One region of the Bradyrhizobium sp. USDA 10063 genome, then DNA from elsewhere that is predicted to be linked to it. Evidence: predicted binding sites of a transcription regulator. Region 1 holds the regulator's gene; the other holds the start of a gene.
What was found. Region 1 encodes PhoB, which activates phosphate uptake and scavenging genes when phosphate is short. Its sites were predicted from a motif close to TGTCATNNANCTGTCAT; they were not measured.
Positions count from the first base shown of each region.

Region 2: the regulator PhoB is predicted to act here: its motif matches at 3,897-3,913, upstream of ACVJGD_RS05125 (RNA degradosome polyphosphate kinase).

Region 1 covers NZ_JBSSGP010000002.1:4,981,400-4,996,795, forward strand. Annotated here, with positions in the region: gene ACVJGD_RS25585 (Hsp33 family molecular chaperone) at 1-270, opposite strand, end outside; gene argF (ornithine carbamoyltransferase) at 482-1,408, opposite strand; partial or broken gene ACVJGD_RS25595 (acetylornithine transaminase) at 1,405-2,617, opposite strand; gene ACVJGD_RS25600 (GcrA family cell cycle regulator) at 3,109-3,624, shown strand; gene phoB (phosphate regulon transcriptional regulator PhoB) at 3,778-4,485, opposite strand; gene phoU (phosphate signaling complex protein PhoU) at 4,596-5,312, opposite strand; gene pstB (phosphate ABC transporter ATP-binding protein PstB) at 5,324-6,145, opposite strand; gene pstA (phosphate ABC transporter permease PstA) at 6,142-6,987, opposite strand; gene pstC (phosphate ABC transporter permease subunit PstC) at 6,991-7,980, opposite strand; gene pstS (phosphate ABC transporter substrate-binding protein PstS) at 8,175-9,185, opposite strand; gene ACVJGD_RS25635 (ATP-binding protein) at 9,329-10,627, opposite strand; gene ACVJGD_RS25640 (lysylphosphatidylglycerol synthase domain-containing protein) at 10,660-11,715, opposite strand; partial or broken gene ACVJGD_RS25645 (hypothetical protein) at 12,029-12,326, opposite strand; gene ACVJGD_RS25650 (OmpA family protein) at 12,326-13,720, opposite strand; gene ACVJGD_RS25655 (polysaccharide deacetylase family protein) at 13,889-14,950, shown strand; gene ACVJGD_RS25660 (SDR family oxidoreductase) at 15,142-15,396, shown strand, end outside.
Region 2 covers NZ_JBSSGP010000002.1:680,777-696,172, reverse strand. Annotated here, with positions in the region: gene ACVJGD_RS05155 (autotransporter outer membrane beta-barrel domain-containing protein) at 1-8, opposite strand, end outside; gene ACVJGD_RS05150 (cold-shock protein) at 382-585, shown strand; gene purN (phosphoribosylglycinamide formyltransferase) at 673-1,326, opposite strand; gene purM (phosphoribosylformylglycinamidine cyclo-ligase) at 1,323-2,396, opposite strand; gene ACVJGD_RS05135 (CDP-alcohol phosphatidyltransferase family protein) at 2,556-3,098, shown strand; gene ACVJGD_RS05130 (chromosomal replication initiator DnaA) at 3,179-3,856, shown strand; gene ACVJGD_RS05125 (RNA degradosome polyphosphate kinase) at 3,985-6,165, shown strand; gene ppx (exopolyphosphatase) at 6,187-7,689, shown strand; gene ACVJGD_RS05115 (LysR family transcriptional regulator) at 7,745-8,659, shown strand; gene ACVJGD_RS05110 (antibiotic biosynthesis monooxygenase family protein) at 8,790-9,104, shown strand; gene ACVJGD_RS05105 (VOC family protein) at 9,163-9,798, shown strand; gene ACVJGD_RS05100 (TerC family protein) at 9,795-10,634, opposite strand; gene ndk (nucleoside-diphosphate kinase) at 10,751-11,173, opposite strand; gene ACVJGD_RS05090 (NUDIX hydrolase) at 11,882-12,259, shown strand; gene ACVJGD_RS05085 (HNH endonuclease) at 12,187-12,804, shown strand; gene ACVJGD_RS05080 (hypothetical protein) at 12,959-13,696, shown strand; gene ACVJGD_RS05075 (hypothetical protein) at 13,804-14,217, shown strand; gene ACVJGD_RS05070 (hypothetical protein) at 14,238-14,570, shown strand; gene ACVJGD_RS05065 (SOS response-associated peptidase) at 14,585-15,247, shown strand; gene ACVJGD_RS05060 (hypothetical protein) at 15,321-15,396, shown strand, end outside.

The sequences.
Region 1 (15,396 bases):
CCGGGTCTGCAGGATGAAACGGCCGTCGAACTTCAGGGATGAACCGAGCAGCGTCGTCAGCACAATCGCCTCGCCGAGCAATTTGCCGACGGCAGGCGGATAATCGTGCTTGTGCAGGATGTCGTCGAGGGTGGGACCGAGCCGCGTCAGCCGGCCGCGCAGATCGAGTGCATCGATCTCGAACGGCAGCACCGCGTCGTCGACCGGCACGGCTGATGGCGCGCGGGTCGGCGTTTCCGTGATCTTGATGTCGGGGGATTGTGAAACCATGGCGCTTTATCTGGGGTCTCGAGAGGCGAAACGAAAGGGGTTCACATCTATCGTTGTTAGCCGTCATCCCTGCGAAAGCAGGGATCCATAACCACCGATGCTAGTATTGCGAAAAGCTGGGGCCGCAGCCTGATGCAACAACTCGCATCGGTGGTTGTGGGTCCCGGCTCGCGCTTCGCTTGGCCGGGACGACAGCTATGTTGGCGACGCGCTACGCGACTGCGTCGAAACACCAGGCCAGAATGCCCTTTTGCGCATGCAGGCGGTTCTCGGCCTCATCGAACACCACCGACTGCGGACCGTCGATCACTTCGTCAGTGACTTCCTCGCCGCGATGTGCGGGCAGGCAATGCATGAACAATGCATCGGGCTTCGCCAGCGACATCAGCTTGGCATTGACCTGATAGGGCCGGAGCAGATTGTGCCGGTGCTCGCCGTCCTTGTCGCCCATCGACACCCAGGTGTCGGTGACGACGCAGTCGGCGCCGCGCACGGCTGCCTCGGGGTCGTTGCCAAGCACGATCGGCGCCTGGGTCGCCTTGATCCAGTCGCGCATCACCTTCTTGGGCGCGAGTTCCGGCGGCGTCGCAATGTTGAGTCTGAACTTGAAGCGCTCGGCGGCATGCGCCCATGATGCCAGCACGTTGTTGTCGTCGCCGGTCCAGGCCACGGTCTTGCCCTCGATCGAACCGCGACGCTCCTCGAACGTCATCAGGTCGGCCATCACCTGGCAGGGATGCGAGCGGCGCGTCAGCCCGTTGATGACGGGGACGGTGGCATGCGCGGCAAGCTCCAGCAGCGCCTCGTGGTTGAGGATGCGGATCATGATCGCATCGACATAGCGCGACAGCACGCGCGCCGTGTCGGCGATGGTCTCGCCGCGGCCGAGCTGCATCTCGGCACCGGTGAGCATGATCGATTCACCGCCGAGCTGGCGCATGCCGACATCGAACGATACCCGCGTGCGGGTCGAGGGGCGCTCGAAGATCATTGCCAGCGTCTTGCCCTCGAGCGGCTTCGTAGCTTTCTCATGCGCCTTCAGTCTCGCCTTCATGGCGGTGCCGGCGGCAAGCATGGCGCGCAGCTCGTTCAGCGGCATCTCGCTGATATCGAGGAAATGACGGGGCATCGTGCTCATTGCCCCGCTGCCTTCTTTGAGGGGTCGCTGGAGAGCGCAGCGCAGGCGCGCTCGAGGCAGGCGATGGACTGCTCGATTTCGGCCTCGCCGACGATCAGCGGTGCGAGGAAACGCACCACGTTGTCGCCGGCGCCGACCGTGAGCAGCTTCTGCTCGCGCAGGGCGTTGACGAGGTCGCCCGAAGGCACCACGGCCTTGACGCCGATCAGAAGCCCCTCGCCGCGCACTTCGGATAGAATGGACGGATAGCGATCGACCACGGAGGCGAGCTTCTGCTTGAGCAGGAGCGACATCTTCTGCACGTGATCGAAGAAGCCGGGCTGCAGCATCACGTCGAGCACGGCGCTGGCGGCCGCGACCGCAAGCGGGTTGCCGCCGAAGGTCGAGCCGTGCGAGCCCGGCGCCATGCCGGACGCGGCTTCCGCGGTCGCGAGGAAGGCGCCGATCGGAAAGCCGCCGCCGAGCGCCTTGGCGAGCGACATCACATCAGGCGTGACCCCGACGCGCTTGTAGGCGAAGAGCTCGCCGGTGCGGCCCATGCCGGTCTGCACCTCGTCGAAGGCGAGCAGCAGGCCGTGCTCGTCGCAGAGCTGGCGCAGCGCCTTGAAGAAGGCTGGCGGCGCACTGCGCACACCGCCTTCGCCCTGCACCGGTTCGATCAGGATGCCCGCGGTCTGTGGACCGATCGCGCGTTTCACCGCTTCGATGTCGCCGTGCGGCACCTGGTCGAAGCCGTCCATCGGCGGACCGAAGCCCTCGAGATATTTGGCGGCGCCGGTCGCGGCGAGCGTCGCGAGCGTACGGGCCGTGGAAGGCGCCGTCGAAGGTGATGATGCGATAGCGTTCCGGGCGCCCCTTCGAGAAGTGATAGTGGCGCACGAGCTTGATCACGCCCTCCATCGCTTCAGCGCCGGAATTGCAGAAGAACACGAGGTCCGCAAAACTCTGCTCGCACAGCCGCGCGGCCAGCTTCTCGCCGTCCGGGCTCTTGAACAGGTTCGACATGTGCCAGAGCTTTGTCGCCTGTTCCTGCAGCGCCTTCACCAGATGCGGATGGGCGTGGCCGAGCGCGTTCACCGCGACGCCGGAGGTGAAATCGAGATAGCGCTCGCCCTTGGTCGAGATCAGCCAGCAGCCTTCGCCGCGCTCGAAGCCGAGATCGGCCCTGGCAAAAACGGGAAGCAGATGCGACGTGGCGCTGTCGGTCATGGCGATCACTGAAGAGTTTCAGACAAGCCTTTTCAGATAAGCCCTGGCGGCGTGAGGCACGCGGCTAGATGCTCATCCAGCGAAAACAAAACGTGCCGCCTTTGCAGGGCGGCACGTAGAGGCATTCTATGCGCGCGGCGGGTGCTGTCAATCGCCACGAAGCCGCCAAGCTGCGCTGCAAAGTACAGGTATTCCGTAGCTTTCCGGTGTGGTGGAAAAGCCCGATTGCAATCCCTAAATGTCGGAACATGTGGACGCACAGGCGCGGACTCTTGCGCCAGAGTCACGCCATATTGTAGCGTCTGGGCTGTCGGGTACGACATCTCGTGCGGCGGTTTTGATCCCAAGAGTTCTCTGTGTGCAGCGTACACGTTCGGGCGCGCTTTTCGCGCCCGGCGAGCCTTAAGGGATTCTGCCCGCAGGGATTTTTGAGATTTGGCATCGCAGCGCCGTCCAAGGATCGGCCGGCGCAACGCGAAGGGAAACATGCGATGACGGTATTGACCTGGTCCGACGAACGCGTCGAGCAGTTGAAGAAGCTCTGGGAAGCCGGGCTTTCGGCGAGCCAGATCGCTGCGGAACTCGGCAACGTGACGCGCAATGCGGTGATCGGCAAGGTTCATCGGTTGGGCCTGTCTGGCCGCGCCAAGAGTCCCGCTGCGGCAGCGCCGCGGCAGCGCAAGGCGCGTCCCGCACAGCCGATGATGCGGGTGGCGCGACCGGTCTCCCGCGGCAACACCGCGCTCGCCCATGTCTTCGAGGTGGAGGTGGAAGCCGACCCGGTCGCCTATGACAATGTGGTGCCGATGAACCAGCGCCTGTCGCTGCTCGAATTGAACGAGGCCACCTGCCACTGGCCGGTCGGCGATCCCTCGAGCCCGGAATTCTTCTTCTGCGGCGGCAAGGCGCTTCCCGGCCTGCCCTATTGCGCGCACCACTCGCGGGTCGCCTACCAGCCGGCGGCCGACCGCCGCCGTCCGACAGCCAAGCCGTCACACGGCAAGTAAGCCGGGTTGCATCAACGAATGTCGTCCCGCGAACGCCGGGACCCATAACCACAGGTGTTCGTGGTTACTGCCCGCTGGGGCCCAGCGTGTTCAAACAAATGGCTGCGGTGGTTATGGGTCCCGGATCAAGCCCGGGACGACGAGTCAGCGATCTTACGATGGCTCGGCCTTCGCGAAGCGATCATCCAGCGCGTAGCCGGCGCCGCGCACGGTGCGGATCGGGTCCTGCTCGCGGCCGGGATTGAGCAATTTGCGCAGGCGGCCGATGTGGACGTCGACGGTGCGCTCGTCGATATAGATGTCGCGGCCCCAGACGCTGTCGAGCAATTGCTCGCGGCTGAACACGCGGCCCGGATGCTCCAGGAAGAACTCCAGCAGCCGATATTCGGTCGGGCCGAGATCGATCGGCCGGCCCGAGCGCGCGACGCGGCGCTTCTCGCGATCGAGTTCGATGTCGCCATAGGTGAGCACGGTGGCGAGCCGCTCCGGGCTTGCCCGACGCAACAGGCCCTTCACCCGTGCAAGCAGCTCGGGCACCGAGAACGGCTTGACGATGTAGTCGTCGGCGCCGGTAGCCAGCCCTCTCACGCGCTCGCTTTCCTCGCCGCGCGCGGTCAGCATGATGATCGGGAGCTGCTTGGTCTCGGGCCGCGCCCGCAGGCGGCGGCACAGCTCGATGCCGGAGAGCCCCGGCAGCATCCAGTCGAGCACGACAAGGTCGGGAATGCGTTCCTTGAGCCTTGTGTCCGCATCGTCTCCACGGGCGACCGTTTCGACATCATAGCCTTCTGCATCGAGATTGTAGCGCAACAGCGTCGTCAGCGCTTCTTCGTCTTCGACCACCAGAATGCGAGCGCTCATCGGCTTGGCTTCTCCTATAGCGGGACGACTCTCTGCTCAATCGTCATCCCGCTCGTCAATGTTTGAGCATGATCCTGTCGGAAACCGGGTTCGGTTTTCCGGATCGTGCGCTAGTTACCTGGAACAGTGGTAGCGAACGTCGTCATATCCCCCTTCGGACGCTTGTCGGTCATCTGCTGACCCTCGATCATGTAGAAGACCGTTTCAGCGATGTTCGTGGCGTGGTCGCCGATCCGCTCGATGTTCTTGGCGCAGAACATCAGGTGGATGCAGAACGAGATGTTGCGCGGATCTTCCATCATGTAGGTGAGGAGTTCGCGGAACAGCGAGGTGCAGATCGCGTCCACTTCCTCGTCGCTCTTCCAGACGTTCATCGCCGCCGGCAGATCGTGCGCGGCATAGGCGTCGAGCACGGATTTGACCTGCGACAGCACGAGGTCGGTCATGTGCTCCAGGCCGCGGATCAACTTGAGCGGCTGGAAGTCGTTTTCCAGCGCGGCGACGCGCTTGCCCATGTTCTTGGCGAGGTCGCCGATCCGCTCGAGGTCGGTCGCCACCCGCATCGCGCCCACGATCTCGCGCAGGTCGACGGCCATCGGCTGGCGGCGGGCGATCGTCAGCACGGCGCGCTCTTCGATCACGCGCTGCAGGCTGTCGATCTCGATGTCGGAAGCGACGACACGCTTGCCTAGCGCGATGTCGCGGCGGATCAGCGCATCGACGGATTCGGTAATCATCCGTTCGACCAGCCCGCCCATCTCCGCGACCAGGCGGGTCAGTTCCTGAAGATCGCTGTCGAACGCCTTGGCGGTATGTTCAGAAGCCATGATGTCCCTCCTCAGCCGAACCGGCCGGTAATGTAGTCCTGGGTGCGTCGATCGCTCGGCGAGGTGAAGATCTTGCTGGTGTCGTCGAACTCGATCAGTTCGCCCAGATACATGAAGGCGGTCTTGTCTGAGACGCGCGCCGCCTGCTGCATGTTATGCGTGACGATCGCGATCGTGTAGTCCTCCGACAGCTCCTGGATCAATTCCTCGACCTTGGCGGTCGAGATCGGATCGAGCGCCGAGCAGGGCTCGTCGAACAGGATCACTTCGGGCCGCACCGCAACCGTACGGGCGATGCAGAGGCGCTGCTGCTGGCCGCCGGAGAGGCTCAGGCCGGAGGCGTTGAGCTTGTCCTTGACCTCGTTCCACAGCGCGCCGCCGCGCAGGGCCTTCTCGACGCGCCCGTCCATTTCGGACTTCGAGATCTTCTCGTAGAGGCGGATGCCGAAGGCGATGTTCTCATAGATCGTCATCGGGAACGGCGTCGGCTTCTGGAACACCATCCCGATCCGCGCCCGCAGCAGGTTGAGGTCGAGCTTAGGGTCAAGGATGTTGGTCTGGTCCAGCATCAACTGCCCGGTGGCGCGCTGGCCCGGATAGAGATCGTACATCCGGTTGAAGATCCGCAGCAGCGTTGACTTGCCGCAACCGGACGGACCGATGAAGGCGGTGACGCGGTTGGTTCCGAGCGTCAGGTTGATGTTCTTCAGCGCGTGGTGCTCGCCGTAATAGAAGTTGAGGCTGCGCGCGGTCACCTTCGGCGGCGCTTCCGGCAGCGACTTCTGGGGAATGGCCGCGCTCGGGCTGGTCGTCGATACGGACAGATCGGTCATTTTGCGCTCCTTTCGGCGCCGAGGATGCGCGCGCCGATGTTGAGCGCGAGCACGGTCAAGGTGATGAGCAAAGCGCCGCTCCAGGCAAGTTCCTTCCAATAGGCGTAGGGGCTTTGCACGAAGTTGTTGATGGTCACCGGCAGGTTCGCCATCGTCTTGGTCAGGTTCAGGCTGAAGAACTGGTTGGACAGCGCGGTGAACAACAGCGGCGCGGTCTCGCCGGCAACGCGGGCGGTCGCCAGCAGCACGCCCGTGATCAGGCCGGAGCGCGCCGCGCGATAGGCGATCCTCTTGATCACCAGCGAGCGCGGAAGGCCAAGCGCCGACGCCGCCTCGCGCAGCGGGTTCGGGACGAGCAGCAGCATGTCCTCGGTGGTGCGCAGCACGACGGGGATGACGATCACCGCCAGCGCCAGGCAGCCGGCCAGTGCAGAGAAGCCGCCCATCGGCACGACGACGGCGCCATAGATGAACAGGCCGATGATGATCGACGGCGCGCTCAGGAGGATGTCGTTGATGAAGCGGATCACCGAGGTGAGCCGGTCATGCTTGCCGTATTCGGCGAGATAGGTGCCGGCAAACAGGCCGAGCGGCGCGCCGATGCCGACGCCGATCACGGTCATGATCAACGAACCGACGATCGCGTTCAAGAGGCCGCCATCGGTGGAGCCGGGCGGCGGCGTGTTCTTCGTGAACACGTCGAGGCTAAGGCCGGCGAGACCGTTGTAGAACAGCGTGAACAGGATCAGCGCCAGCCAGGTCACCCCGAACGCGGCAGCGGCGATGCAAAGCCCGCGGACGATGATGTCGTTGCGGCGGCGGGACCTGTAAATCGGATTCATGGCTCAGTTCCCAGCCTTCTTTTCCAGACGCATCAGCATCAGTCGCGCGCAGGCGAGAACAATGAACGTCAGCACGAACAGCAAGAGGCCGAGCAGGATCAGGCCCGACTGGTGCAATCCGTCACTCTCGGCGAATTCGCTCGCGATCGCCGCCGAGATCGTAGTGCCCGGGGCGAAGATCGACGAGGAGATGCGGAACGAGTTGCCGATGATGAAGGTCACGGCCATGGTCTCGCCGAGCGCGCGGCCGAGCGCCAGCATGATGCCGCCGATCACGCCGACGCGGGTATAGGGGATCACGACGTTGCGGACGACTTCCCAGGTGGTGCAGCCGACCCCGTAGGCCGCCTCCTTGAGGACGGGTGGCACCGTCTTGAACACGTCGACCGAGATTGCCGTAATGAAGGGCAGCACCATGATCGCCAGGATCAGCGCGGCGTTGAACAGGCTGAGATAGGACGGCGGGCCTGCGAACACCGCGCCCAGCACCGGCACGCCGTCGAACAGGCGGATCATGAACGGCTGGAAGGTATTGGCGAGGAACGGGCCCAGCACGAAGAAGCCCCACATGCCGTAGATGATCGAGGGGATGCCGGCGAGCAGCTCCACTGCGATGCCGATCGGGCGGCGCAGCCATTGCGGACAGAGCTCGGTGAGGAACACGGCGATGCCGATGCCGACGGGGATGGCGATCATCATTGCGATCACCGAGGTGATCAGCGTGCCATAGATCGGCCCGAGCGCACCAAGCACCGGCGGATCGGCCGATGGCGCCCAGCGTTGCGTCGACAGGAAGGCGAGGCCGTATTCCTTGATCGCCGGCCAGGCGCCGACGATCAGCGAAAGGATGATGCCGCCGAGGATCAGGAGCACCGAAATCGCGCAGGCCCGGGTGATCCAGTAGAAGGTGATGTCACCGAGTTTGAAAGCGCTGAGGGCCTTGGCACGATCGTAAGGTCCAGCCGCCGTCATTACGTCGCCTTGAACGGCCATGTCTGCCACGCCAATCCCCTGTGTTGACTTGATACAATAAAAAGGTCGCTTCCGCGTGAGCGATCCTGTTGACGATCAGTCCGGCGTCACTCCGGGGTCCGAAGACCAGACCCGGAACCCCCCAGGGATTCCGGGATCACTTTCAGTGCTCGCGCCCCGGAAGATGATGGGGCGCGAGGCTTGCGACGCAAGGCTCAGCTCTTGATGTCCGACGACCAGGTCTTTTCGATCAGCTTGACGACCGATTCCGGCATCGGAATGTAGTCGAGCTCCTCGGCCATCTTGCCGCCCTTCTCGAACGACCACTTGAAGAACTTGATGGCTTCGGCCGAAGCCGCCTTATCCGCCGGCTGCTTGTGCATCAGGATGAAGGTCGCCGCCGTGATCGGCCAGGAGCCGTCGCCCGGCTGGTCGGTCAGGATCACGTAGTAGCCCGGAGCCTTGGACCAGTCGGCATTGGACGCGGCCGCCTGGAAAGCTGCCATGGTCGGCTGCACGGTCTTGCCGGCCTTGTTGATCATGGAAGCGTAGGTCAGCTTGTTCTGCTTGGCGTAGGCATATTCGACATAGCCGATGGCGTTCTTGGTCTGGCTGATATTGCCGGCCACGCCCTCATTACCCTTGGCGCCGACACCGACCGGCCATTCGACCGCGGTACCCGAGCCGACCTTGGACTTCCAGTCGGCGCTCGCCTTCGAGAGATAGTCGGTGAAGTTGAACGTGGTACCCGAGCCGTCGGAACGGCGGACCACCGTGATCGCGTCGGACGGCAGCTTCAGCTTCGGATTGAGCTTGGCGATCGCCGCATCGTCCCACTTGGTGATCTTGCCGAGATAGATGTTGGCAAGCACATCGCCCGACAGCACCAACTCGCCCGGCTTCACGCCTTCGAGATTCACGACCGGCACGATCGCGCCCATCACCATCGGCCACTGGGAGAGGCCATCCTTTTCAAGCTGCTCGGGCTTGAGCGGAGCATCGCTGGCGCCGAAGGTCACGGTCTTGGCCTGGATCTGCTTGATGCCGGCGCCCGAACCGATCGACTGATAGTTCAGGCCGTTGCCGGTCTCCTTCTTATAGGCGTCCGCCCACTTGGAATAGATCGGGAACGGAAATGTCGCGCCCGCGCCGGTGATATCGGCCGCAAAGGCCGACGTCGAAACGGCGACCAGGCCGGCAGCGACGATTGTCCTAAAGAAATTCATGGGGTGGTCTCCATCCTGTGAGCGAACGCGCCGGATGCGCCCGATCGCGCTCACGCCGGTCCGTTTAGGAGCGGTCGATGCTCGTTTTACGAAGGTTGGATGACAGTTGGATGACACATCCAAGCAATTGAAATTGCTTGTTTTTATGCCGCTGCAGCAGTCTTTACCTGGGGAAAACAGGCGGTAAAAGTAGCGCCGTTTTTCGGCACGCTTTCGATCAAAAGACGGCCGCGATGACGGTTAAGAATATGTTTCACCAAGGATAATCCGAGCCCGGTTCCGCCCTGGGCGCGGCTGTCGCCGACATCCACCCGATAGAAGCGCTCGGTCAGCCGCGGCAGGTGTTCTGGAGCAATGCCGGGACCGAAATCACGCACCATGACCCGGATCTCCGGGGTCCCCTCGCCGGAGGTGGCCTCCTTCAGCGAGACGATCACCTTGCCGCCGGAGGCGCCGTATTTCAGCGCGTTCTCGATCAGGTTCTCGAACAACCGCAACAATTCCTCGCGGTCGCCCGCGATCATGACCGGCGTCTCCGGAAGCTCGATCTCGATCACAACCTGCCGCTCGCGCGCCAGCGGCTCCAGGCCGTCGGCGACCTGACGGATGATCGGGATCAGGTCGACGCAGGTGTCGGGGCGGACATGGGCCGAGAGCTCGACGCGCGACAGCGACAACAGATCGTCGATCAGCCGCGCCATCCGGGTGGCCTGGGTGTGCATGATGCCGAGGAAGCGCTCCCGCGCCCGCGGATCGTCCCTGGCCGGCCCCTGCAGGGTGTCGATGAAGCCCGACAGCGCGGCGAGCGGCGTCCGCAGTTCGTGGCTGGCATTGGCGACGAAGTCGGCGCGCATTTCCTCGACCCGGCGCAGCGGCGTCAGGTCGTGGAAGGTCATCAGCATGCATTTGTCGGTGCCGCCGAACAGCGTCGGCACCGGCACCGGCGTGATCACCAATTCCATCCAGCGATCGACCGGGACATGGTCGAGATAGGAAGCGCGCCGCGGCTCGGTGGTGGCGATCGCCTCGCGCAGCGCGGTGATGATCTCGGGCGAGCGCAGCGCGAACTGCGCCAGCTCGTTCTTGCGCAATGCCGGCGCGAGCTGGGCCGCCGCGGCATTGAGGTGGATGACGCGGCCGGCGCGGTCGAGCAGCACAGCCGGGTCCGGCATGCCGGCAACGACGGCGGCAACCGCCCCGGTCTCGACCGGGTTGACGCTGCGGGTATCCTCGCGGGAGGCCGCCACGTCGTGCAGGCGCCAGGGGACCAGCGCCGCGGCGGCAATGCAAAGGAACACCGCAGAAGCCCGGATCAGCGAGAGTTCATCGAGCGCAACCAGCACGCTGAGCGCCAGCCCCGCCGCAAGCAGGACAATGGCCGAATGCCGCAGCCGGTCGGGCCACGGCGAGAAGAAGGAGGAAGAGGATTCGTGAAGTGCCATGGAGCCGGCTTCTTCCTGTTCAGGCGACGGCGTCAGGCGCTGGTGTCTCCACGCTCGCGGACATAAATGGCCTCATGTCGCGGTTCGGCGTCGGGGCCAGCAGCCAAATGGCGCAGCCGCTTGATTCGCGTTCCGAGGATAACCTCCCGAAGCGTCAGCAAGATTACAGATATGACAAAGGGTGAAATATAGTAGAGCATCCGGAACAAGAGCATGCCGCCGAGCAGATCCTCGCGGTCCATCTGCCAGAGGCCGACCAGCATGGCGGCGTCGAATACGCCAAGGCCGCCGGGCGAGTGGCTGGCAAAGCCCAATAGCGTCGCCGAGACGAAAATGACGGCCACCACGATGAAGCCGAGATTGGGCTCGTCGGGCACCAGCACATACATCGCCAGCGCGCAGAAGGCGAGGTCGACGATGCCGATGCAGATTTGCAGGAGCGTCAGGGGCCCGCCCGGCAGCGTCACTGTCCAGGGCCCGCGGCCGACGACCCGCGGCTGGGTCCAGACCCAGACCACATAAGCCACCAGCGCGACGATGATCGCGAATGCCGCGATCCGATTGAGCCAGGGCGGAAGCTGGTCGATCGAAGCGGCGGCCTCCGGGTGATAGGCAATCCCGATGCCGAGCACGGCGGCATTGCCGAGCCAGAAGGTCAGCCCGGCCAGGAAGCAGATCTTGGCGACATCGATCGCGTTCAGCCCCCAGGCCGAATAGATGCGGTAGCGCACCGCCCCGCCGGTGAAGACGCTGGCGCCGACATTGTGCCCGATCGAATAGGAGGTGAAGGCGGCGAGCGCGTTGATGCGGTAGGGAACGTGGCTGTGGCCGATCGCGCGCACCGCGAACAGATCGTAGAAGGTCAGCGTGAAATAGCCGGCGGCCACGAACAGCGCCGCCAGGGCGATCTGACGCGGCTCGGTGCCCTTGATGGCCTCCAGCACCTCATTGGTGTCGATGCCGCGGAGCATGTGATAGAGCACGTAGCAGGCGATCGCGATGACCGTGATGCTGATCGCAACGCCGAATTTGTGCAGGACCTGCTTCTGGCGCAGAAACGCGATCGCCCTGCGGATTGCTTCCAGCATCTAGACCTCGAATTGCGATCCCGCGACGACGGCTACCGGGCGAACCCCGCCGACGCTCCGCTGCTCCCTCTCGCCTGTCGTAGCGCGTTTCGGGCCGAAGTGGAATTCGCCTGACGACGATAAAACGCGCATCTTCAACACATTAGGGGGAGTACATGACAGCGGCTGCACAGTTTTGCTGCATTCTCGCCGATCCGACAAGGCTTTGACACGTTGGCGCCCGCCGCGGCCAGTCAGCGCCGATGCGACCGAACGTCCCGGCGGCGGCCATCGGGAGCACGAAAACCTCGCCTGGCCGCCTCATCCGACCGCCTCACCTGGCCGGCTGGCTGCGCGAGACCACCCAGTCACGCAGCCAAGACCCCGCCAGGCATCCGGCGAGGTAGAGCGCGAACATGATCAGGAACAGATCGAGCCAATAGCCGAAGCGACCGGGAACGACGTGGCCGAGCGCAAGGGCGATCAGGATCGCGGCGAGCAGCGCCAGCCATCGCGCCGAGCTTCCGCGACACGCCTTCCCCGCGCTGCACCACCGATATCCAGCCCATCGCAAGGCCGATCAACAGCGCTGCGAGCAGCCAACCCCAGAAGAATGTCGCCAGATGGGCCATCACTTCACCACGAAATCGATGCGGCGGTTCTGCGCCTTGCCTTCTTCGCTGTCGTTGCCGGCGAGCGGCTGCGTAGCGCCATAGCCGACCGCCTGGAAGCGCGTCGCCGGCAGGCCCGCCTTGACCAGATAGTCCATCACCGCCTCCGCGCGCCGCTCCGAGAGCGCCTGGTTGGCGCTCTCATCGCCGTCGCTATCGGTGTGGCCGGCGATCTCGATCGTGGCATTCGGGCAGCGCAATGCGGTCTCGGTCAGGCGGTCGAGCAGGCCGATCGAGTCCGCGGAGATATCGGCCTTGCCCGATTCAAAGCGGATCCTCGCCTTCGACAGGAGCTCGGTGAAGAGCTGCTGGCACACGGTCGCATCCACCGGCGACGCCGCCGGCTTCACCGAAATATCGGCCTTGTACTGCCAGCCTTGCGGAAAGTCGCGGCCGAGGCCGGCGCGGATCTGGTTGGCGGCGGCGTCATAGAACGCATCGCCCGACAGCTTCACTTCGCGATCGGTCACCACGAGCGTACCGGTCGACAGCCGCGACAAGGCGCTGAGCGCCGGCACTACGGCGTTGGCAAAACCGGAAGGGGCGCCCACGCTCGCTTTGAGATTGTCGACGACCTTCTCCGAGAAGAACTTGCGTCCGGCGGCCGCGACGAGCGCGGCGTGAACGTTGTTGTCGGGCACATAGCCGGTGAGCGTCACGGTCACCGCGACCGGATCCTTGTAGGCCTGGAAAATGTAAGGCGGCGCCTTGATGTCGTTGGCCGCGACCGAATAGCCCTCGGGCAGATTCCGCAGCGCCGCCGCGATCGCCTCGCGTCCGCCGAGCTCGCGCGCCATGCCCGACAGGTTGACCTTGGTGTCGGTCAGCGTGATCTTGCCATCCTTCAGCTTGCCGATCTGGTCCAGCAGCAGCAGTGCCGCGCTGTCGAAGCGCGGCGGGGCGCCGCGCGCGAGCGACATCTGGTCGGCGACTTCGAGGCCGCCCAGCGCATTGCGCGCCGCGTCGAGAAGCTTGCCCTTGCTCGATGGTAACGGCGCACTGCCTGTGAGCGTCACCCGGACGACGTCGCGCTCGGCCGACCAGACAAAAGGCTTTGCTTCGGGCACGAGCCGCGTCTCGTCATTGACGAGGCGCACGCCGGGCACCGCCTCGACGGAGGCCACCGCGCTCTGACGGCCCTCCTCCGAGAACGCCTCCGCCGCAAAGGTCACGTCCCGGCCGGCGACCGCGATCCTGCGCTTGTCAAGGATGGTGTCCTTGAGCGCGGCGTTTGATCGCGCGGCGAGATCAGCCTCCACGGTTGCGGTCGAGGTCCAGGCCGCGATACCCCAACAGATGACCAGCGGAATCACGCCCGGCCACCACTTGCGACTCCACTTGAAAAGTTCGTGCATTCGGGGTCCTGGCTCCGGAACCAGAGAGAAAACAAACCCTTGGCTGACTGTCAAACCCGAAATACCGCGTCTGGTGAAGAGCCGCGTATAACCGGGCCGGCTAACCGTTTGTTCAGCGGTGGTTCGCTAATTTCGACCCGTAATGCAACCGGCCGGCCGATTTCGTGGATGAAAAAACAGCTCAGAAAAACCGTTATCCGCGCCGGACTCGAAGCGCTGTATTTCTCGGGAGCCCATTTCCTGCTGCGACCAATCTTCGCAGGCGTTGGCGCGATTTTCATGCTGCACCACGTCCGGCCACGCCGCAACGATGAGTTCCAGCCGAACTATCACCTCGAGGTTGAACCGGAGTTCCTGCGCGCGATGCTGGAGCATCTGCGCTCGCTCGACATCGACATCGTCACCATGGACGAGATGCACCGGCGGATGGCCGAACGCGATTTCGCGCGGCGCTTTGCCTGCTTCACCTTCGACGACGGCTATCGCGACAACCGCGACCATGCACTGCCCGTCATGCGCGAGTTCGACGCGCCGTTCATTGTCTATGTCGCCAGCGATTTCGCCGAAGGGACCGGGCGGCTGTGGTGGATCGCGCTGGAGCGGGTGATCTCCAAGGTGGCCGTGATCGAGGCGCCGATCGGCGGAACGATGACGCCGATCGATACCTCGACGCCGGAGGCGAAACACACAGCTTTCGAGCGGCTGCACGATTGGCTGCGCAGCTTGCCGGGCGAGCAAGATGTGAAGCGCGAGGTCTCGGCGCTGTGCGCGCGCCATGATGTCGACGAGACGATGATCGCGCGCGAGTTCTGCATGTCCTGGGACGAACTCAAGGAATTTGCCAACGATCCGCTGGTGACGATCGGTGCGCACACCGTCACCCATTGCAATCTCGCCCGGCAGGCGGAGGACGTGGCGGCGTTCGAGATGACGGCCAGCCGAGAGCGAATCGAAGCAGCGCTGGCGCGGCCGGTGCTGCATCTCGCCTATCCCTATGGCGACAAGATCGCCGCCGGCCAGCGCGAATTTGCGCTCGCCAGCGCCGCGGGCTTCAAGACCGCAGTGACGACGCGGCCAGGCATGATCTTTTCGGAAAGCGCCGACCACCTGACCGCGCTGCAGCGCGTCTCGCTCAATGGTAATTACCAGGAAGCACGCATTATCCCCGTCCTCACCTCCGGCGCGGCTACCGCCGTCTGGAACGGCTTCCGCCGCATCGACGCGGCGTAGCTTACCGTCGTCCCGGGCTTGACCCGGGACCCATAGCCACAAGCGTTTGTGGCATGCTCCGCTACCACCGCTTGCTCGTGCCACAACGTACATTGGTGGTTATGGATCCCGCTTTCGCGGGGACGACGAGACTTTCTTGACTCGCTTCCCTGCTCCTTTCACAACCATCCGCAACGCAATTGGAGGGATGCATGTTCAAGGATCTGTTTTCACTCAAGGGCCGTATCGCGCTGGTAACGGGCGGATCGCGCGGCATCGGCAGGATGATCGCCGCGGGCTTCCTCGCGCAAGGTGCGGCGAAGGTCTACATCACCGCGCGGAAAGCCGGACCGTGCGAGGAAACGGCAAAGGAGCTTTCGGCCGAATATGAGGGCGAGTGCATCGCGCTGCCGATCGACATCTCCACTCTCGCCGGCATCGAGATGCTGGCGGCCGAGATCAAGAAG
Region 2 (15,396 bases), 4.3 Mb from region 1:
GAGCGCATGCATGTAATTCCCAAACGACGCGAGCCTGAAAATGCGCAAAAACAGCGATCGATATCGGCCGATTTGCCCCTACTTCGCCGGGAGCGTCAATTGGCGGCCTCGCGCACTGCGGCCGAGGCAACAGCATTGTGGTCCATCGGCCACAGGGAGTTGCCGCGGCGCACCGATTTCCCTTGGCACACCAGAGGCTTGCTAACTTGCAATTTTCGTGTTGCAATCTCAGGCACAATCGGATTGGGCCGTTCGACTGTGCGTTTCGTGACCTTGAAGTCTAAGAATCGAAATTTGATCAGACTGCCGAAAACCGGTTTGTGGCGTGGTACGCGCGAAGCGTGGCCGCGTCTTTTTTATGTCTAGACGAGGAGACAGGCGATGCCGAAGGGTACCGTCAAGTGGTTCAACCCGACCAAGGGTTATGGGTTCATCAAGCCGGCCGTCGGCGACAAGGACGTCTTCGTCCACATCTCGGCGGTTGAGCGCGCAGGACTCTCTACGCTCAACGAAAACCAGACGATCGAGTACGACCTGGTGGAGAACCGCGGCAAGTCATCCGCGGAAAACCTCAAGGTCTCCTAGACTTCAGTCACGATCCGCTCAGGCAATCATGATTGTGACCCCCGGCATCACCCCGGGGGGATTTCTTTGACGGACGCGGGCGCTGCACTACCTCGCCGCGGGCGAAATCAGCGTGCCGCCTGACGCCGCGTTTCCCGCTGTCTTGCAGACATCGCCTTCCAGCCTGAGCCGGCCTGCCGCAAGCAACCGCAGCGCTTCCGGATAGATTTGATGCTCGATCTGGATGACGCGGGCCGCCAGCGTCTCCGGCGTGTCGTCATCGGCGACCACGACCGCGCCCTGCACCACGATCGGCCCGGCATCGGTCTCCGGGATCACGAAATGCACCGTGGCTCCCGAGATCTTCACGCCTGCCTTGAGCGCCTGGCCATGCGGATCGAGGCCGGGGAAGCACGGCAATAGCGACGGATGGATGTTGAGCATCTTGCCGTACCAACGCTGGACGAATTCCGCAGTGAACAGCCGCATGAAGCCGCCGAGGCAGATCAGCTCCACGTTATTCTCGTCGAGCGCGCGCTGCAGCATCGCCTCGAAGCCGGCGCGGTCCTTGCCGAACGGCTTGCTCTCGATGACGATGGTCGGGATACCGCTCGCACTGGCTTTCGCGAGGCCCGCGGCGTCGCTGCGGTTGGAGATCACCACGACGATCTCGGCCGGAAAGTCTTCCGCCTTCGCGGCCTCGATCAGCGCGACCATGTTCGATCCGCGCCCGGAAATCAGGATGGCGACGCGGCGCTTCATTGCGAAAGATCGAGATGGCCGTTGTAGACCACGCGATGCTCGCCCGTCGCGTGGATCACTTCGCCAAGCAATGTCGCGGTCTCGCCGCTTTCGGTGAAGACCTCCGTGACCCGGTCGACCGCATCCGCTTTCACGATCGCGATCATGCCGATGCCGCAATTGAACGTGCGCAGCAGCTCGAGCTCGGCAATGCCGCCCGCCTCCGCCAGCCATTTGAACACCGGCAGCACCGGCAGCCGGGCGAGATCGATGCCGACACCCAGATGCTTCGGCAATACCCGCGGAATGTTGTCGGTGAAGCCGCCGCCGGTGATGTGGGCCAGCCCCTTGACCGCCCCGGTCTCGCGGATCGCACGCAGGCAGGATTTGACGTAAAGCCGCGTCGGCGTCAGCAAGGCGCCGCCGAGCGTCATGACCGGCGAGAACGGCGCCGGAGCGTCGAAGCTGACGCGCGACTGCTCGACGATCTTGCGCACCAGCGAAAATCCGTTGGAGTGAACGCCGGAGGAGGCAAGCCCGATCACGGCATCGCCGATGGCGATATCCGGTCGCGGCAGCAGCGTCCCGCGCTCGGCGGCCCCTACCGCAAACCCGGCGAGGTCGTAATCGCCGTCCTTGTAGAGCCCCGGCATCTCGGCGGTCTCGCCGCCGATCAGTGCGCAGCCGGATTCGCGGCAGCCCTCGGCGACGCCGGCGACGATCGCGGCCGTCGCCTCCGGATCGAGCTTGCCGCAGGCAAAATAGTCCAGGAAGAACAGCGGTTCCGCGCCCTGTACGACAAGGTCGTTGACCGACATCGCCACCAAGTCGATGCCGATCCCGTCATGCAGCCCGGTCTCGATCGCGATCTTGACCTTGGTGCCGACGCCGTCGGTCGCGGCCACCAGCACGGGGTCCTTGAAGCCGGCCGCTTTCAGGTCGAACAGGCCGCCGAAACCGCCGATCTCGGCGTCAGCGCCGGCGCGCGCGGTGGCGCGGACCATCGGCTTGATCAAGTCGACCAGCCGATTGCCGGCATCGATGTCGACGCCGGAATCCGCGTAAGTGAGGCCGTTCTTGCGCTCGGTCATGGAAAATTCCAGTTGAAGAGGGCTGGTTACGAGGAATTCCGCGCCTGCGCAATGGCTCGCAAGGCGGCCGGCGGTATACTATGTAGATAACAACCGGCTCAGCCCCCAAAAGAGCCGAATCTTCCGTGAATTCAGGCCGGTAGCCGGGAAGCGACCGAGTTGAGCATTCCGAATATCATCACCCTGGGCCGCATCATTCTGGTGCCGGTCATCGTCTGGGCGATCGTCTCCAGCCAGATGGAAATCGCGTTTGCGATCTTCGTGATCGCCGGCGTCAGCGACGCCGTCGACGGTTTCCTCGCCAAGCGCTTCAACATGACGAGCGAGCTCGGCGCCCTGCTCGATCCGCTGGCCGACAAGGCGCTGCTGGTCTCGATCTATGTGGCGCTCGGGATCTGGGGCGCGGTGCCGCGCTGGCTTGTCATCCTCGTGGTGTCGCGCGACATCATGATCGTGGCAGCCGTGATCGTGTCCTGGCTGTTCGACAAGCCGGTCGAGATAAAACCGCTGATGGTCTCGAAACTTAACACGGTGGCTCAGGTCGCGTTCGCGGCGCTGGTGCTGGCCTCGCTCGGTTTCGGTTTCCAGCCAAGGCCTTATGATCTGATCCTGATGGGATTTGTCACCATCTTTACTTTGGTTTCCGTCTCCCTCTATCTCGTGGAGTGGGTGCGGCACATGAGCACGATCGAAGCGCGCTAAAGCGTTTTCGAGCGAAGTGGGCACCGGTTCGCGTGAAGAAAACGCGTCAAACAAGAACGGAAGGCCCCGGAGAGTTTTGCGTGGCAGGTAGCGTTCACCCTCGTCAGCTTGCGTTGGCGCTGCCGCATGCGGAGAGCCTGACCCGCGATGACTTCCTCGAGGGAACGGCGAACGAGGCCGGCCTCGCCTTGATCGAGAGCTGGCCGGACTGGCCGAACCGCATCATGCTGCTGGTCGGCCCTGAGGGATCAGGGAAAAGCCACCTGGCCGCGATCTGGGCCGAGCGCGCCGGCGCGCGTTCGACATCGGCGCACGCGCTGTCAGCCGAGAGCGTGCCAGCGGACCTCGCAACCGGAGCACTCGTGGTTGAAGACCTGAAGCCGCACGGCTTTGACGAGCGCGCGATGTTTCATCTGCTCAATCTCGCCCGCCAGGACGAAGCCTTCGTGCTGATGACCGCTCGCATTCCGCCCTCAGCCTTCGAGATCGAATTGCGCGACCTCCGGTCGCGGCTGCGTGCGGTGCCGACCGTGTCGCTGCTGCCGCCCGACGATCTCCTGTTTCGCGGACTGATCGTCAAATACTGCACCGATCGCCAGATGGCCGTGGACGAACCATTGGTGAGCTATCTCGCCAGCCGGATCGAGCGCTCCTACGCCGCCGCGCGTCAGGCGGTGGAGCTGCTCGACACCGAAGCGCTGCGGCTCGGCCGTCCGGTGACGCGGGCACTGGCCGCGGAATTGTGGCGCAACGCCTGACCCTGCGGCGACTTGACGGCGCAAGGTGGCGGAACGTCAATGTCATCGAAACGTCATCCGTTTATCACATGGTTTGCGCTGCATTTGTTTAACTGGCTCTGGCCTCCCTCGAACGGATCGAGAACTTCATGGAATCGGCACAACCTATTGAAGTACAAGAGAAAGAGCAGGTTGTTGAGCGTCTGCCGGCGATCGCGACGAGCCCCGAACGCTTCATCAACCGCGAACTTTCCTGGCTGCATTTCAACCGCCGCGTGCTGGAAGAGTCTGTCAATCCCGGCCATCCCGCGCTCGAGCGGGTGAGATTCCTGTCGATATCGGCCAATAACCTCGACGAGTTCTTCATGGTCCGCGTCGCCGGTATCAAGGCGCAGGTCCGTGAGGGCATCCCGGAGCGCAGCCCCGACGGGCTGACGCCATCCGAACAGCTCGTCCTGATCAACCAGACCGTTTCCAAGCTCGCCTCCGACCAGCAAGCGATCTGGAGCGACCTGCGCACGATGCTCTCGGAAGTCGGCATCGACCTCGTCGACGGGCGAGAGGTCACCAAGATGGAGCGGGCCTGGATCGAGGACCATTTCCTCCACAGCATCTTCCCACTGCTGACGCCGCTTGCGATCGATCCGGCGCATCCCTTCCCGTTCATCCCCAACCTCGGCTTCACGGTGGCCCTGCAATTGTCGCGGATCTCCGACGGCAAGGCGATGAACGCGCTGATCCGCATGCCCGGCAAGATCGACCGCTTCATCCGCATCCCCAGTGAAGGCCGGCTGCGCCTGATCACGTTGGAGCAGGCCACCGGCCTCTTCATCGGCCGTCTGTTCCCGGGCTACACGGTCAATGGCCAGGGCGCCTTCCGCGTCATCCGCGACTCCGAAATCGAAATCGAGGAAGAAGCCGAAGACCTCGTCCGCACCTTCGAGACCGCGCTGAAGCGGCGCCGGCGCGGATCGGTGATCCGGCTGGAGATCGAGGCCAAGATGCCGGAAGAGCTGCGCCTGTTCGTGCAGCACGCGCTCAATGCCGCCGACGACGAGGTTTTCCTGGTCGACGGCGTGCTGGCCATGAACGAGCTGTCGCAGCTCACCCGGCTCGACCGGCCCGATCTCGAATTCACCCCCTATGTGCCGCGCCATCCGGAACGGGTGCGCGACCACGGCGGCGATATCTTTGCCGCGATCCGGCAGAAGGACCTGATCGTCCACCACCCCTACGAATCCTTCGACGTCGTGGTGCAGTTCCTGCAGCAGGCCGCGCGCGATCCCGACGTCGTTGCGATCAAGCAGACGCTCTATCGCACCTCGCAGAATTCGCCGATCGTGCGCGCGCTGGCGGAGGCGGCTGAAGCCGGCAAGTCGGTCACGGCGCTGATCGAGCTGAAGGCTCGCTTCGACGAGGAAGCCAACATCCGCTGGGCGCGCGACCTCGAACGCGCCGGCGTGCAGGTGGTCTACGGCTTCATCGAGCTCAAGACCCACGCCAAATTGTCGATGGTGGTGCGCCGCGAGGGCGGCAATCTCACCACCTATGTCCACACCGGTACCGGCAACTACCATCCGGTGACCGCGCGCATCTATACCGATCTCTCCTACTTCACCTCCGACCCGATCATCGGCCGCGACGCCGCGCGCGTGTTCAACTACGTCACCGGCTATGCCGAGCCGAGCGACATCGAAAAGATGGCGGTGTCGCCGCTGACGCTGCGCAAGCGCATCATCGAGCATATCCAGGGCGAGATCGGTCATGCGCGTCATGGCCGGCCCGCCGCGATCTGGATGAAGATGAACTCGCTCGTCGACCCCGATATCATCGACGCGCTCTACGAAGCATCGCAAGCGGGAGTGCCGATCGAACTCGTGGTCCGCGGCATCTGCTGCCTCAGGCCGGGCCTGCCGGGACTCTCCGAGAACATCCGCGTCAAATCGGTGATCGGCCGCTTCCTGGAACACGGGCGAATCTATTGCTTCGGCATGGGATATGGCCTGCCGAGCGCGAAAGCGGCTGTGTATATCTCCTCCGCCGACATGATGCCGCGGAACCTCGACCGTCGCGTCGAGGTGCTCTGTCCGCTGCAAAATCCCACGGTTCATCAGCAGGTTCTCGAACAGATCATGGTCGCGAATCTGAAGGATACCGAGCAGAGCTGGCGATTGTTGCCCGACGGATCGTCAACGCGTATGAAGGCCGCGAAAGGCGAAGAGCCTTTCAACCTTCATAATTACTTCATGACGAATCCGAGTCTGTCCGGCCGTGGAAAGTCTCTCAAGGAATCTTCGCCGCGCCGACTTACTCGCCGCAACGAGCGCTAGCCGCCACAAGGGGACTTTCCGGTGAAGCGACCGCGCAAGCGCGCTACCAGCGTCGCTGTCATCGACATTGGCTCCAACTCGGTGCGTCTCGTGGTCTACGAGTCGCTGTCGCGCAGCCTCATCACGTTGTTCAACGAGAAGGCGTTGTGCGGTCTCGGCCGCGAAGTGCAGAGCACCGGGCTTCTCGCGGAGGATGCGGTCGCGAAGGCGCTGACGGCGTTGCGGCGGTTTCGCGCGCTGTGCCGGATCCAGAGGGTCGGCCGCGTCTATGCGATCGCGACGGCGGCCTGTCGCGACGCCAAGAACGGTCCCGATTTCATTGCCGAGGCCGAACGCATCTGCGGAACGCGGATCGAAATTCTATCGGGCCCACGGGAAGCCAAGCTCTCCGCGCTGGGTGTCGTCTCCGGCGTGCACAAGCCCGACGGCATCGTCGGCGATCTCGGTGGCGGCTCGGTCGAACTGATCGACGTCAAGGGCAATCGCGTCCACAGCGGCGTGACGCTGCCGCTCGGCAGCCTCGCCCTGCAGGACCTCTCGCACAAATCGCTGAAGCGCGCCGAGCGCATCGTTCGCAACGAACTGTCCAACGTTCCGCAACTCAAGGCGGGCCGCGGCCGCAGCTTCTACGCGGTCGGCGGCACCTGGCGCGCGCTGGCGCGGATCCACATCATCCAGAGCGGCTATCCGCTCAAGGTGATGCACGGCTATTCGATTCCCGCTGCCGACGCGCTCGATTTCGCGCAGCGCCTGCGCCGGCTGGCGGCAGCCAACATGCTCGCCAATATCGAGGCGGTGGCCGATGCGCGGCGGCCGCTGCTCACCTACGCTGCGCTCGTTCTTGAATACATCATCCGGGTGGCAAAGCCGAAGACGATCGTGTTCTCCACCTTCGGCGTGCGCGAGGGCCTGCTCTACGAAATGCTGCCGCCAGCCGAGCGCGCCAAGGATGGCCTGATCTGCGCGGCGCAGACGATGAACGGCCTGCTCTCGCGATCGGCGCGCCATGCCGAGGAACTGATCGCCTGGACCGATCGGCTGGTGCGCGTCGTGAGGCTGCGCGAAACCGACGAGGACCGCAGGCTGCGTCATGCCGCCTGCCTGCTGTCGGACATCGGGTGGCGGGTGCATCCCGATCACCGCGGCGAGGAGACGCTCAGCCTCATCACCAACGGCAATTTCGGCTCCATCACCCATCAGGGCCGCACCTTCGTCGCGCTCTCGGTGTTCTATCGCTATGCCGGCTTGAGCCTGGAGAACGAACCGCCGGAAATCGTGCAGGAGATGGTGCCGCACACGATGCTCGAACGCGCCCGCCTGCTCGGCGCCGCGTTTCGGGTCGCCCACCTGATCTCGGCGGCACGACCCGGTGTGCTGCCGGCGACGCATTTCCGCACCGACGGACGTAAACTCATGCTGGTGTTCGAGCACCAGATGGTCGATCTCGTCGCCGATCGCGTCGGCAGCCGCTTCAAGCAATTGGCGCGCCTGGTCGGACGCACCGGTTCGATCGTGCGGCGCTGAGAGACGCTTCTAATGTGCTTCTCGCATAAACATCCATGGTTTATGCTTTCTGTTTATGAACATCCAGGACATTCAGGCGTTCATTGCGGTGGCAGAAACGGGTTCGGTCAATCGTGCCGCGGTTCGGCTCAACCTGACCCAGCCTGCCACCACGCGACGAATTCAGAATTTTGAGGCCGCCCTCCGCGGAGATCCTCTGTTCGACCGATCGGTGAAGCCGGCGATCCTGACTGCACACGGGAACCATGTGCTCGAACATTGTCGGCGCGTTCTCGTCGCGGTTGCCGAGTTGGAGGCGTGCGCAACAAGCGCAGCCAATCCTACGGGCGAACTGAGGGTCGGCGTAGCTCACGGGCTGGGCGAAATGGTCCTGACCTCTCCACTCGATGCGCTGCGACGATCATATCCACGCATCCGGATGCAAGTCAGCTCAAACTGGAGCACCGGTTTGATTGAGGAAGTCCGTGGCGGCGCCATCGATTGCGCCATTGGATTGCTGACGGACGCGCATGCCGTGCCAACTAGCCTGTTGCGCGTTTCGCTAGGGAGCGAGCGGGTCATTGTCGTGTCTTCTTCGCGAGCGTCGACCAAGCGAGATGGCGGTCCGTGGCGGCTACGTGATTTGGCGCAAGAGGGCTGGCTCCTTAATCCGCGAGGCTGCGGCTGCCGCGCCGCCCTCGAGCGCGCGTTTGACCGGCACAACACTCCCGTCCACATAGCGGCTGAAGTCTTTGGCGAAGACCTTCAGCTGTCGCTCCTTGCCCACAGTGGCGGACTGGGGCTTGTGCCTTATCGGCAATTTGAGCGGAGCCCTCATCGCGCCCGCCTCCAGGCCCTCGACGTGGCTGACTTCCAGATATCCGCAACGGTGACACTGATCCGCAACGTGGTGCCCAGCCGTTTCGATCCCGCAATCGAGTTGCTGGCACAAGAGCTGAAGGCCAAGCTTGATGATAATGACAACGCATAATCATTATCTGAAATATGCATTTGATCGATATTCTCGTGGCCTCCATAGTCCCCTCACTGCGCAAGGGATCGGTCTAGATCGAGGCGACGCGAGCCTGCGCTTTCACTTCGATTGCAGGGGTCCACGTTTCATGATCGTCACAGTCTTTCGGTCCCGTCTCAACATGCAGGCGCAAGAAGAATACGGCGCTATGGCAAAGCGCATGGGCGAGTTGGCGCGTACCGTGCCCGGCTACGTGTCCCACAAAGGGTTTGTTGCAGAGGACGGTGAAAGGGTGACCATCGTGGAGTTCGAATCCGAGGAAGCGCTTCGCCAATGGAAAGGACATCCAGACCACATCGAGGCCAAAAAGCTTGGCTTCACAAAGTTCTTCAGCGCCTTCAAATACCAAATATGCAGCGTCGTCCGCGTCCGCACATGGGAGCGTAAGGGCGGCGAGAAATGACGCCTTCGCTTCACCACTCGCCGCATAAGCTCGCAAGCCGGACGAAAGGGAGCCTCCCTTGCAACTCGACCACCTGACGATCATTGCCCCCAATCTTGAGGCGGGCGCCGAGCATGTCCGCAATCTGCTTGGTGTCGAAATGCAGTTCGGAGGCCGCCATCCAGAGATGGGGACCCATAATCTGCTCTTGCGCTTGGGCGACGATGTGTTCCTCGAGGTCATAGCCGTTGATCCGGACGCAGGAGATCCGGGACGCATTCGCTGGTTTGGCTTGAGCGATCCGGCCAATGTCAAACGTGCTTGGGATGCCGGGCGTCGTCTTCGCGGATGGGTCGTCCGGACGAGCAATATCGACGCAGTCCTTTCTGCTCACGGGGCTATCCTCGGGCAGAAGACGCGTGTGTCGCGCGGGGATCGCTCCTGGTCTTTCTCGGTGCCTTACGACGGATCATTGCCCATGAGCGGCATTGCGCCGTCAGTCATCGACTGGGGAGAGCGCGGACATCCTGCGAAGACGATGACGAATCTCGACCTGTCACTTGTCGAATTCTCGGTCGAACATCCGGACCCGACAACGGTCAAAGCCGCTCATGAAACACTTGGCCTGCAAGACCCGCCGCGCGTTCAGGAGGGAGAGCAGCACCGTTACCGGGCCCTTATCAAGACCTCCGCTGGGTTGAGGGAGTTGTATTAGGCCGCCTTGGCGGCCCGCTCGGCGTGATGCAGCGCGCGCCGGCGCCAGATCGATCCGACCACCAGCACCACGATGACGCCAAGCAGCGCCAGCGCGATCTCGCCGCCATGGCCGCCACTGGCAAAATGCGGACCGATGCCGAGCGCGCCCAGCCAGGAATCGAGCTTGTCGCCGACCGGTCCGGCAAACAGCGCATCGAGCTTCGGATCCACTGCCGGGTCGGTCGCGATCACGTCGCCGGCGATCCAGCCGAGCAGCGCTGCGCCGGCCCAGACCAGGACCGGCAGCTTGTTGAGCAGCGCCATGATCAGCGCCGCGCCCGCGACGATCAGGGGCACGCTGATCGCAAGGCCCAAGACCAGAAGCGGCACGCTGCCATTGGCCGCGGCGGCAACCGCGATCACGTTGTCGAGGCTCATGACGATGTCGGCGACGACGACGATCTGCACTGCCGCCCACAGATGCGCGGCCGCATCCACGCTGTCCTCGTCATCGTGTTCGGGAACGAGCAGCTTTGCCGCAATCACGAGCAACGCCAGCCCGCCGATCAGCTTGAGGTAAGGGAATTCCATCAAGGTCGCGACGATGCCGGTGAAGATGATGCGCAGCAGCACCGCGGCCGCCGCGCCGAAGATCATCCCCCACAGCCGCTGCCGCGGCGCGAGCCCGCGGCAGGCCAGCGCGATCACCAATGCGTTGTCGCCCGACAAGAGCACGTTGATCCAGATGATCTTGCCGACGGCGACCCAGAACGTGGTGGTCGCCATCTCGCTCTTGAACTGCGTGAAGAAAGCCGCGAGATTCGCGGGATCAACGATCTGCGACAGCCAGTCCACAGCGGTTCCTTTCGGCCTTTGCGGCCGCCCCTCACGCGGCGGTCAGGCCGCCGCAACCTTGTTGCACTAGAGCGTTTTCGAGCGGAGTGGATATCCGTTCGCGTGAAGAAAACGCTCTAGCCGACGATCTCGTTACCCGAGAAGAACTGCGCGATCTCGATCACGGCCGTCTCCGGGGCGTCGGATCCGTGCACGGAATTCTCGCCGATCGATTTCGCATGGAGCTTGCGGATCGTGCCTTCGGCCGCCTTGGACGGGTCGGTGGCGCCCATCACGTCGCGATATTTGGCGATCGCCCCCTCGCCTTCCAGCACCTGGACCACGACGGGACCGGAGGTCATGAACTCGACCAGTTCGCCGAAGAACGGGCGCGCCTTGTGGACCGCATAGAAAGTCTCGGCCTGCTCGCGGGTCATGCGAATCCGCTTCTGGGCCACGATCCGCAGCCCGGCCTTCTCGATCAGCGCGTTGACCGCGCCGGTCAGGTTACGCTCCGTCGCGTCGGGCTTGATGATCGAGAAAGTGCGTTCAGTCGCCATGATTTCGTCCTTGCAAACGCTGGTTAACGAGTTGCGGGGGCTTATATCGGCGCGATCTCGGGACGGCAAGCGACCCGGTGTCGCCCTCACGCCTTTAGTTTTCAGCGCGATTTGGCGACCAGGATCAGCCTCGGGCCCCGGCTGCCGGGGCGTTAACCGGCCCGGATTACGACAATTTCACGAAAGCGAAATGCGCGGGATTGTAATAGCGAGGCGGCCATCGTGCCGCTGGGCATTTGGAGCCTGGCCGCCTTGTTCCGCCTTCGCCCATCCCTCACCTATTCGGGCCGCCCCTGACCGGGAGCGGGGAAACTAGACGCGCGCATGCGTTTTGACGGATCGCCCGGTCGATAGGCGGCGTCCGGCCGACCAGCCGGCGGCCGTCCTACGGGCTTTGAGTGGGACCGCCCATGTGCCCGATATGGGACATGTGCCCGCCCAAGGAGCAAACGGCAGATGATGCAGACCGTCACCGGCAAGGTCTACATCGGCCAGCCCGCCAGACAAGCGGAAGCCGGATTGTGGCTCGCCGCCTAGCCTCCCCGGGGCTGCCGCGCACGACGAAATCGGCAGCCGCCGGGCCGCCGTACTGGTTCCATGTCCGGACAAATCCGGTGGAGATCGATCAGCAGCTTCTGCGATCGTTTGCTCCCGTTAGTATCGAGTGAGTTCTCGATGAATTTTTCGACCAGAGCGGTCCAACAGGAAATGGCGAAGTCCTCAAAGCTGGTGGCCTCGAAGCGCGGTCGCGTACTTCTCGTCAGACGACGGCGTGACAGGCTGTGGATGTTTCCCGGCGGACGCAAGCGCGGAAGCGAGACCGAGAAACAGTGCTTGCGACGCGAAATCAAGGAAGAATTGCCAAAGCTAAAGGTTGGACAGCTAAAGCTTTGGAAAGAGGTAAGGGCCAAGAACCGCCGCTCCGGTCGCAAGATGAGCGACGCGATCTTCATCGCGAATAAGGCTTCCGGCGCGCTCAAGATTGGCGACAAACAAGAGATCGACCGCGCGATATGGCGCAAACCGCGCGGCGTGCGGCTGACGCCGACCTCGCGCTACATCCGCGACAAGCTATTCCCGAAGTAAATCGCAAGGTTGATACCGGGGCACGCTGGACGGGATCGACGACCTCCGCGCTGCGCTCGCTGATCCGGTCGCCGCGCGTGCAACTGTCGCAACATCTTGTGACTATCAGTTCAGTGATCGCATTAATTGTAGATGAGGACCAACGGAGAAAGAAGATCATGGGGCGGGACACCGAGCAAGTTATCCAGCAGATGGTGGCGACCGGAAAGTGGTCAGATAGATTTGTTAGGTTGAGCCTTCGGGCCGACTTCAAATGCGAATATTGCGGTCTGGATTTTCTAGCGTCGCCGGAAAACTACAAGCAATGGCAGTGCGATCATATCGTCCCGAGAAGGCGTGGAGGTTCGGAAGACTTTGACAACCTCGCCGCCACCTGCCGAACCTGCAACTTCTCTTTCAAAGGCCACTGGGACCCGCGAAAGCGCGTCGGGCCGAGCGCTACGCGCGCCTGCCTGATCAAAGCCGCAAAATGGTATATTGCGGAGCGGAAGCGACTGACGGAGCAACAGATTGCTCGCGAGAAGCTCATCATGGGGAGAGCGTAGGCCCGCTCCCTGACTCCGCGAGGCACCCGCTCGTCGAGCAGGCGGGTGTTTACACCAACTAACATCTAGTCGTGTTGCTGCCGCTTCGCACCTGTCCCTATTGACTCGCCGGCCGGTTGAGCTTCTATGCCGTCCGGGTCTGAGGGGTGTATCGATGCATAGGTGGGGCATCGTGGCGCTGTGCGCCACGCTAGGCGGTTGCGTAACAAGCGGCGAGACAGTCCAGTTTCGAGCATCCAATCCGCAGCAGCAGGCGCTCGTAAGGGATGGGCGGCCGGCCTTGGTTTCCCGCCAGAAGAATTCGGTCGTTCTGGTCGGCCCGGCTTCGCGGCAATTGCAGACTAACGGCCGTCCGGTGTTTGTCGTCGGTATCAACAATCTCGGCAAGACCCCCGTAGATTTCCGGGTCTCTCAAGTTGAGGCGATGCAGCACGTCGCCGGCTCCGACTATCCGATGCAAGTCGTCACCTACGAGATGCTGGTCCAGGAGGAGAAGAACCGGCAGGTTGCGGCTGCCATCTTCACCGGCCTCGCGGCGGCCGGCAACGCCTACAGCGCATCACAGGCCGGGTACGGTAGCTATACGACTCCGAGGGGCCACACCGGAACGTTCTACAGCCCGACCGCCGCTGCGATCGCCCAAGGTAACGCCTCCGCTCAGAACGAGGCCATGGTCGCCGCGACGATTGAAACCGGGCAACGCAACATGGCCGCCCTTGAGCAGTCGGTCATCAAGGACAACACGCTGATGCCGGGCGAATGGTACGGCGGCCAACTGCATCTGGCCCCGCCGACCGATCAGGGCGGCGCGGCAAAGAGCTACACCATCATCATCACTATCGGCACCGAGCGCCACGTGATCGACGTCTCGCAGGGACCGGCCGGCGCCTGATCATCGCGAACGTCCCGTGGCTCGACAGACAGCTAGGTGTCTCGAATTTATCCACCGCAATCCCTAGCGGCTTGCCGCGAATGACTGCCCAACGCATCATTCCGGCTATGGGGTCGAAATCACGCGAGAGACTTTTCGGCGCGACCGTGCGCGCATCTGCCGAGCAAGCGGCCCAGGCGCGCAAGGAAGCCGACCGGCTCGCCTGTGAGGCCTGGAACAAGCGCATGCTGGCGTTTCAGGGCCCGGCACAGCCTTCGCCAGCGCTCGGCGACGCGCTCAACGCCGGTTACATCTATCTCGAAGTGAAGTGCCTCGGCTGCGAGACGCACCAGACGGTCGCACTCGACATCATCCGCCGGCCGAAGGCGACGCCGGTCCACGAGCTTGAGCGCTACATGCGCTGCAAACTATGCTCGGAAGAACGCGGCTACCCATACAAGCGCAGCCATCTCGTTGCGTTGCGGCCGACAAAAATATCCGCCGACGATCCGGCGTCACATTGGTGGCCCGGCGAGCGGTGACTTAGAGGACAGTTGAAACCATGCCTCTCACTTTGAATTTCGAATGGGAAGAAGCGCCGGGAGCAAGGACCCTGAGCAATCCCGGCAACGCGCGGTCTGCAGATCGATTTGCCGATGCTCCGGCCAAGCAGACGGCTCGTCAGTCGGCGTTCTATAGAAATCTGGTTCGCCTCGCTGAACAAACAGGGTCGAGGACACTTCCTATTGAATTTTTGACGCATGACGGAACCCCAAAGCGCATGGACTACGGCTGCATAAAGATCGCTGAGCATGCAGGGTTCATTGAGAAGCTCGAAAATTCGTCGAGCGGCGTAGTTGAAACTGTTACGTTAGCTTGGAACCCATCAATCTGATTTTCGGCTCGGCCGTGTGCAATCTTTATTCGATCACCACAAACCAAGAGGCCATCCGCGCGCTTTTCCGCGTGGTCAACCAGTACGTAGGCAATCTTCCGCCGATGCCGGGTGTGTTCCCCGACTACCCAGCGCCGGTCGTCCGCAACACCGACGTCGGCCGCGAGATGGTGCTGATGCGGTGGGGAATGCCGTCAGCGCCGCGGACGCCGGGACCGCCCGTGACGAACATCCGCAACACGTCGTCGCCGCACTGGCGCGGATGGCTCAAGCCGGAGAACCGCTCCTTGGTCCCGGCGAACAGCTTTGCCGAGTACGCGCCCGAGCCAAACCCCGAGACCAAGAAAAAGGACGTTGTCTGGTTCGCGCTCAACGAGGACCGCCCCCTGTTTGCCTTTGCCGGCATATGGACCGAGTTCAAGGGCAACCGAGGCACCAAGTCCAAGCCGATCCCCGGGCCGCATCTCGTCTATGGCTTCTTGACTACGGCACCGAACGCCGTCGTCAAGCCAATCCATCCGAAGGCGATGCCGGTGATCCTGACGACGGATGAAGAGCGCGACGTCTGGATGCGCGCGCCGTGGGGCGAAGCGAAGGAGTTGCAGCGTCCATTGCCCGATAACTTGCTCAAGATCGTGATGCGCGGCGACGAAAAGGAAGATCGTGCGGCTGCGTGAACGAATAATCGCCGAGCCATGAGCGCAACGGCATCATTGATGGTCGATGGGCCGGAAGAATACAGGAGGGTGCATGTCCGAAATCTCTGCTGACGAAACTGAGGAACAGTCATCTCGCCACTCGGCACAATCAGATGACGAGGGCGCAG